3 regions of the Dyella soli genome follow, and region 1 is predicted to be linked to each of the others. Evidence: predicted binding sites of a transcription regulator. Region 1 holds the regulator's gene; each other region holds the start of a gene.

The links. The regulator HrcA, encoded in region 1, represses chaperone genes, less so after heat shock. The targets are predictions, from matches to a motif close to TTNGCACTCNNNNNNNNNGAGTGCNAA.
Region 2: rpoH (RNA polymerase sigma factor RpoH) is a predicted target of HrcA. The motif match lies at 1,289-1,315, and genes of this name have one in related genera.
Region 3: groES (co-chaperone GroES) is a predicted target of HrcA. The motif match lies at 1,200-1,226, and genes of this name have one in related genera.

The regions. Positions count from the first base shown of each region.
Region 1 is NZ_JBTFFU010000001.1:535,379-537,577, reverse strand. It holds gene grpE (nucleotide exchange factor GrpE) at 1-533, opposite strand, end outside; gene hrcA (heat-inducible transcriptional repressor HrcA) at 618-1,670, opposite strand; gene recN (DNA repair protein RecN) at 1,790-2,199, shown strand, end outside.
Region 2 is NZ_JBTFFU010000001.1:2,184,420-2,186,618, reverse strand. It holds gene ACXU4B_RS10070 (response regulator) at 1-461, shown strand, start outside; gene ung (uracil-DNA glycosylase) at 458-1,159, shown strand; gene rpoH (RNA polymerase sigma factor RpoH) at 1,344-2,199, shown strand, end outside.
Region 3 is NZ_JBTFFU010000004.1:45,816-48,014, forward strand. It holds gene groL (chaperonin GroEL) at 1-738, opposite strand, end outside; gene groES (co-chaperone GroES) at 834-1,127, opposite strand; gene cutA (divalent-cation tolerance protein CutA) at 1,481-1,798, shown strand; gene pdxR (MocR-like pyridoxine biosynthesis transcription factor PdxR) at 1,768-2,199, opposite strand, start outside.

The sequences.
Region 1 (2,199 bases):
CAATCCTTTGCGACCGCCACCAGCGCCGGGCGCAGCAGTCGATCGTTCAGCACATAACCCTTCTGCAGCACGCTGACCACTGAATTGGGTGCCGCCCCCGGGGCGTCGACCATGCTCACCGCGTGATGCCGCTCCGGATCCAGCGGCTGGCCGACCGGGTCGACCTGCACCAGACCGTTGTTTTCGGCAATCTTCAGCAGCGACTTGAGGGTAAGCGCAATGCCTTCGCGCACACTGGCAATGTCGCCGCTTTCCACCTGCAGGCCGCGCTCGAGGCCGTCGTAGACCGGCAGCAGCTCGTTCAGCAGCTTCTCGTTGGCGAAGCGGCGAGCCTGCTCCACGTCGCGATGCAGCCGGCGGCGCTGGTTCTCGATCTCGGCCTTTTCGCGCAGCACGGTCTCGCGCAATTCGGCGTTGCCGGCCTCCAGCTCGGCGATGCGCGTCTTGAGGGCCTCCAGCTCGGCGTTGGGCGATTCGCCCTGCGCGCCGCTGCCCTGCGCCTCGTTGGACGTCGTTGGGTCGTTGCTCTGCATGTATTACTCCAAGCCATACCATGGCTGGTGCGCAAGGCACCAACCGTCTACAAACTTGCGGGTAAAACCCGCCTCCCGGGCGCGTTATAGGGTCGTAGCGGCGCGATTCAAGGCATCGCTGAGCAAACCGGCCGTGGCCTGCACTACCGGGATGACCCGTTCGTAGGCCATGCGGGTGGGGCCAATCACGCCCACCGCACCCAGCACGCGTCCCTGGGCACCATAGCTGGCGGTGACCAGGCTACAGCCATCCAGCGCGGCGAACCCCGACTCCTCGCCAATGAACAGCCGCACGCCGGGGGCCCGGGCGCATACCTCCAGCAGCTGCACCAGCTCATTCTTCTTCTGGAACGCCTCGAACAGTTCGCGCAGGCGCTCCAGGTTGGCCAGCTCGGAATAGCCCATCAGATTGGTCTGGCCGCTCACCAGCACGTCATCGCTCTCGGCCTGCGGCGCAAACGACGCCGCCGCCAGCTCCACCGCGCTGGACAGCAGCCGGTTGAGCTCCCCGCTGGTCTCGCGCAGCTCACGCAACAGATGCGTGCGGATATCGTCCAGGCGCTGGCCGGCGAACTGGCTGTTGAGGTAGTTGGCCGCCTGCTCCAGCTCCCGTGCCTCCAGCGGCCTGGCCAGCTGCACGATGCGGTTCTGCACCTGGTTGTCCGAGAACACCAGGATCACCAGCACGCGTGCATCGGGCAGCGGCACGAAATCGATGTGGCGCAGCGGGAAGTCCACCTGCCGCGGCACCGTCACCACGCCCGCGAAACGGGTCATGGCCGACAGCAGGGTCGAAACGTTGCCGAGCAGGTCGCGCGTGGTAGTGGGGCCCGGCGGCATCTCCAGGCGCAGGCGCGCCATCTCTTCGAGCGGCAAGGGCTGCAGTTCGATCAGGCTGTCCACGAACAGGCGCAGGCCGCGCGGCGTCGGCACGCGCCCGGCCGAGGTGTGCGGCGAGGCCACCAGGCCGGCCTCTTCCAGGTCGGCCATGATGTTGCGGATGGTGGCCGGGCTGACGTCCAGCCCGGACGAACGCGACAGCGTGCGCGAACCCACGGGCTCGCCATCGGCCAGGTATTGGGCGATCAGGGTGCGCAACAGGCGGCGCGCGCGGGCATCGAGGTCAGAGACAGGCATGCTGTAGCAATCCGTGAGACGTAAAAGAAATAAGGTCTGACGAGCCCGCGCGCAAGCCCGGCACCTTTTGCCCCGCCGGTCAGCCGCTACAATCGACCGACTTCAACGTGCCCCAGACCATGCTCACTTCGCTCTACGTCCGTCATTTTGCTGTCGTCGAAGAAGCCGAGATCACCTTCGGCCCGGGTCTTACCGTGGTCAGCGGCGAGACCGGAGCCGGCAAGTCCCTGCTGGTCGACGCCCTCATGCTACTGGCTGGCGCCCGCGCCGACAGCGGCATGGTGCGCGCCGGCAGCGACCGCGCCGAGCTGACCGCCGAGTTCGACCTTTCCGACCTCCCCGAGGCGCGCGAGTGGCTGCGCCGCGAGGAGCTGGACGAGGAAGACACTTGCCAGCTCCGCCGCGTCATCCGCGCCGAGGGCAGCTCGCGGGCGTGGATCAACGGCCGCCCGGCCAACGCCAGCCAGCTCGGCGAACTGGCCACGCTGCTGGTGGAGATCCATGGCCAGCACGAGCACCAGGCCCTGCT
Region 2 (2,199 bases), 1.6 Mb from region 1:
TCATCCGCGGCTACGTGCGCCCGCAGGACTCGGCCCAGGGCGAAGTACTGTACGTGGAAGACAGCCGAGTGGTCGCGCTCGCCACCCGCCGCATCCTGGAGAAGCACGGCCTGACCGTGCATCACGTGATCAGCGCCGAAGACGCGCTGGCGCTGCTGGAAACGGCGCGCGCGCAGGGTGGGGTGGGCGCCGACATCGTGCTCACCGATGTCAGCCTCAAGGGCGAACTCACCGGCGGCGACCTGCTCGAGCGCATTCGCCGCGAATACCACTACAGCAAGGGCCGCTTGCCCGTGCTGGTGATGACCGGCGACGAGAACCCGGCCAACCAGGCGGCGCTGCTGCGCGCCGGCGCCAACGACCTGGTCGAAAAGCCGATCGAGGAAAAGCTGTTGATGACCAAGCTGCTGTTCCAGTTGCGCGTGTCGCAGCACCTGCGCGAACACGACGAGGCGGCGTGAACGAGCATCGCATCCGGCTGGAGCCTTCGTGGAAGGCTCGCATCGGCGACTACCTGGCACGACCGGACATGCAGGCACTGGGCGATTTCCTGCGTGCCCAGAAGCAGGCCGACAAGGTGATTTTCCCGCCGGGCCCGGAGATCTTCGCCGCCTTCGAGCACACCCCGTTCGAGGCCGTGCGCGTGGTGATCCTGGGCCAGGACCCGTACCACGGTCCGGGGCAGGCGCACGGCCTGTGCTTCTCGGTACGCCCTGGCGTGCCGGCCCCGCCGTCGCTGCAGAACATCTTCAAGGAGATCCGGCGCGACCTTGAGCTGCCGGCGCCGGACCACGGCTGCCTCACGCCCTGGGCCGACCGTGGCGTGCTGCTGCTCAACAGCGTGCTCACGGTCGAGCAGGGCCTGGCCGCCTCGCACCAGGGCAAGGGCTGGGAAGGGTTCACAGATGCCGCCATCGATGCCCTCAACCGGGAGCGGGAAGGGCTGGTTTTCATGCTGTGGGGCTCGTATGCCCAGAAAAAGGGCCAGCTGATCGACGCCCGCCGCCATTGCGTTTTGAAGTCGGTGCACCCATCTCCTTTGTCAGCGCACCGCGGTTTCATCGGCTGCGGGCACTTCTCGGCGGCGAACCGGTATCTGGAAAGCCGCGGGGCAGGCGCCATCGACTGGTCCCTGCCGGCACGCGCCGCATTCGGCTGAACTGCCGTTTCACATGCCCTGAACCGGGGGACGGGCAAAGTGCGACCTCCCCGGCTCGTCCTGCTGGACGAGCGCCCCAAGTTCCTGTACTATCCAGTTCAACAAAAGGCCCCTGAACTTGCGGGGCCTTTAGCACTCTCACTACCCGAGTGCTAAGCTGATTCCCTCACAGGAGGTTCCATCCATGTCTCAAGCTTTGGTGACCGCCACCCTTCCGGTGCCGAGTGTCGTCGGCAGCCTGGATGCTTATATTTCGGCGGTCCATCGGATTCCGGTGCTCAGCCAGGACGAGGAGCAGGCGCTGTCGCGCCGCTACAACGATGAAAACGACCTGGAGTCCGCCCGCCAGTTGGTGATGTCGCACCTGCGCTTCGTGGTCCACGTGGCCCGCGGCTACAACGGCTACGGCCTGCAGCTGTCGGACCTGATCCAGGAAGGCAACATCGGCCTGATGAAGGCGGTGAAGCGCTTCAACCCCGACCAGGGCGTGCGCCTGGTCAGTTTTGCCGTGCACTGGATTCGTGCCGAAATGCACGAGTTCATCCTGCGCAACTGGCGCATCGTGAAGGTCGCCACCACCAAGGCGCAGCGCAAGCTGTTCTTCAACCTGCGCAAGAGCAAGAAGCGCCTGGGCTGGATGAACGCCGAGGAAGTGCGCACGGTGGCCAAGGACCTGGGCGTGCCCGAAGCGACGGTGCGCGAGATGGAATCGCGCCTGTCCGGTCGCGACATTGGCTTCGAAGCCCCGGCCGATGCCGAGGAAGACGCCAAGCCGGCGCCGGAAGCGTTCCTGATCGACGAAGGCGCCGACCCGTACGAGAACGTGTCCGACGCCGACCAGGCGGACAACCAGCTCGATACGTTGGCGAGCGCGCTGCAGAAGCTGGACGAGCGCTCGCGCGACATCATCCAGCGCCGCTGGCTCAACGAGGAAAAGGCCACGCTGCAGGATCTGGCCGATGAGTACGGCGTGTCCGCCGAGCGCATCCGCCAGGTCGAGGCCAACGCCATGAAGAAGATGCGCGGGCTGTTCGCCGCGT
Region 3 (2,199 bases), on a different contig from region 1:
CGGCTTGCCGGCCTTGGCGACGGCTTCCAGCACCGGCAGCAGCTCGCGGACGTTGGAGACCTTCTTGTCGTGGATGAGGATGAACGGGTCGTCCAGTTCAACCTGCTGCGACTGCTGGTTGTTGATGAAGTACGGCGACAGGTAGCCGCGGTCGAACTGCATGCCTTCGACGACGTCGAGTTCGTTCTCGAGACCCGAACCTTCCTCGACCGTGATCACGCCTTCCTTGCCGACCTTCTTCATCGCGGTGGCGATGATGTCGCCGATGTTGGCGTCGGAGTTGGCCGAGATCGTGCCGACCTGGGCAATCGCCTTGTCGTCAGCGGTCGGGTTGGAGAGCTTCTTCAGCTCGCCCACGGCGGTGGACACGGCCAGGTCGATGCCGCGCTTGAGGTCCATCGGGTTCATGCCGGCGGCCACGGCTTTGAGGCCTTCCTGGATGAACGCCTGGGCCAGCACGGTCGCCGTGGTGGTGCCGTCGCCGGCGACGTCGGAAGTCTTGGACGCGGCTTCCTTGACGATCTGGGCGCCGATGTTCTCGTACTTGTCGGCCAGTTCGATTTCCTTGGCGACGGACACGCCGTCCTTGGTCACCGTCGGGGCGCCGAAGCTCTTCTCGATCACTACGTTGCGGCCCTTCGGACCCAGGGTGACCTTGACCGCATTGGCCAGGGTGTTGACACCCTTGAGCATGCGTGCGCGTACGTCTTCGCCGAAGCGGACTTCTTTAGCTGCCATAATTTTTTTGCCTCAAAAAAATTGAATAGGAATGGGGACGCTGGCGACAGGGCTTCTACAAAGCGCGGATCTCGCGCTAGACCCCGTCAAGCCAATCAGCCTTCGATAACCGCAACGATGTCGTCTTCCTTCAGGAAGACCAGCTCTTCGCCGTCGATCTTGATTTCCTGGCCGGCGTACTTGCCAAACAGCACCACGTCGCCTTCCTTCAGCGACATCGGGCGCACATTGCCGTCTTCCAGGATGCGGCCGGTGCCGGCAGCGATGACCTTGCCGCGGGTCGGCTTTTCGGTGGCGCTGTCGGGAATGACGATGCCGCCAGCGGAGACGCGCTCTTCTTCGAGACGCTTGACGATGACGCGATCGTGCAGCGGACGCAGTTTGCTCATGGGTGGGCTCCAGCTTGGTTGAATGGGTTGAACGAAAGTGGGACCCCGGAGCGACGCCTGTGCTGGCGCTTGTTAGCACTCCCCGGAGGTGAGTGCCAATTCTAACGACGCAAAGCCCCCCTGCAAGAGGCGCCGGTCCGATGGCTGAGTCCTGCAATGGGGGAAGCGCCGGGGGCTTTCAAGGGTCGGGCCCGTGAAATCGGCGGTCCGGGGACCCGACGACCACCCGGGAAACCCGCATGGGCGGCCACCCCGGCGAAGGCCGGCGGGCCGGGCCTCCGCCAGAGGCTGGACATGGCGCGACCTGCCGGCCCGGGTTTTGCCAGCCCGGCAGTCGGGCTAGTCTGCCGCCCATGCCCGACACCGTCCTGCTCTGCTATTGCACCTGCCCCGATGCCGCCAGCGCGCAGGCCCTGGCCCAAGCCCTGGTCGGCGAAGGGCTGGCCGCCTGCGTCAACCACCTGCCGGGGATCCGCTCCACCTATCGCTGGCAGGGCGAGGTGACCTGCGACAGCGAGGACTTGCTGCTGATCAAGACCACTGCGGGCCGTTTCGACGCGCTGCGGGAGCGGGTGCTGGCCCTGCATCCGTACGACCTGCCGGAACTGATCGCGGTGCCCGTGGCGCAGGGCCACGAGGCCTACCTGGACTGGGTGCGCGGCGAAGGCTGAGCCGGTACCGGCGTCCTCAACAGGCGTCCAAGCGCCTGCGTGGCCTCGTCCATGCGCGCGGCCGGCAGCGTGCCCAGGCCGAACACCAGCCCGTTGGGGGCGGTCGCGCCGATCGCATAGCCGGACAGCGCCTCGATGCGCATGTCCTGCGCCAGCGCGCGTTGCACCAGGGCGCCGGCATCCAGTTCGGGTGGCAGCAGCGCAGCCACGTGCAAGCCGGCATCGGAACCCTGCAGCGCCAGCCATTCGCCCGCATGTCGAACCAGGCCATCGATGAGGGCCTCGCGGCGCTCGGCATAGATACGCCGCATCTTGCGCACATGGCGGGCAAGGTGGCCTTCGGCGATGAACGAGGCCAGCGTGTCCTGCGCCAGCACGTCGGCGTGCCAGTCGCAGACCTG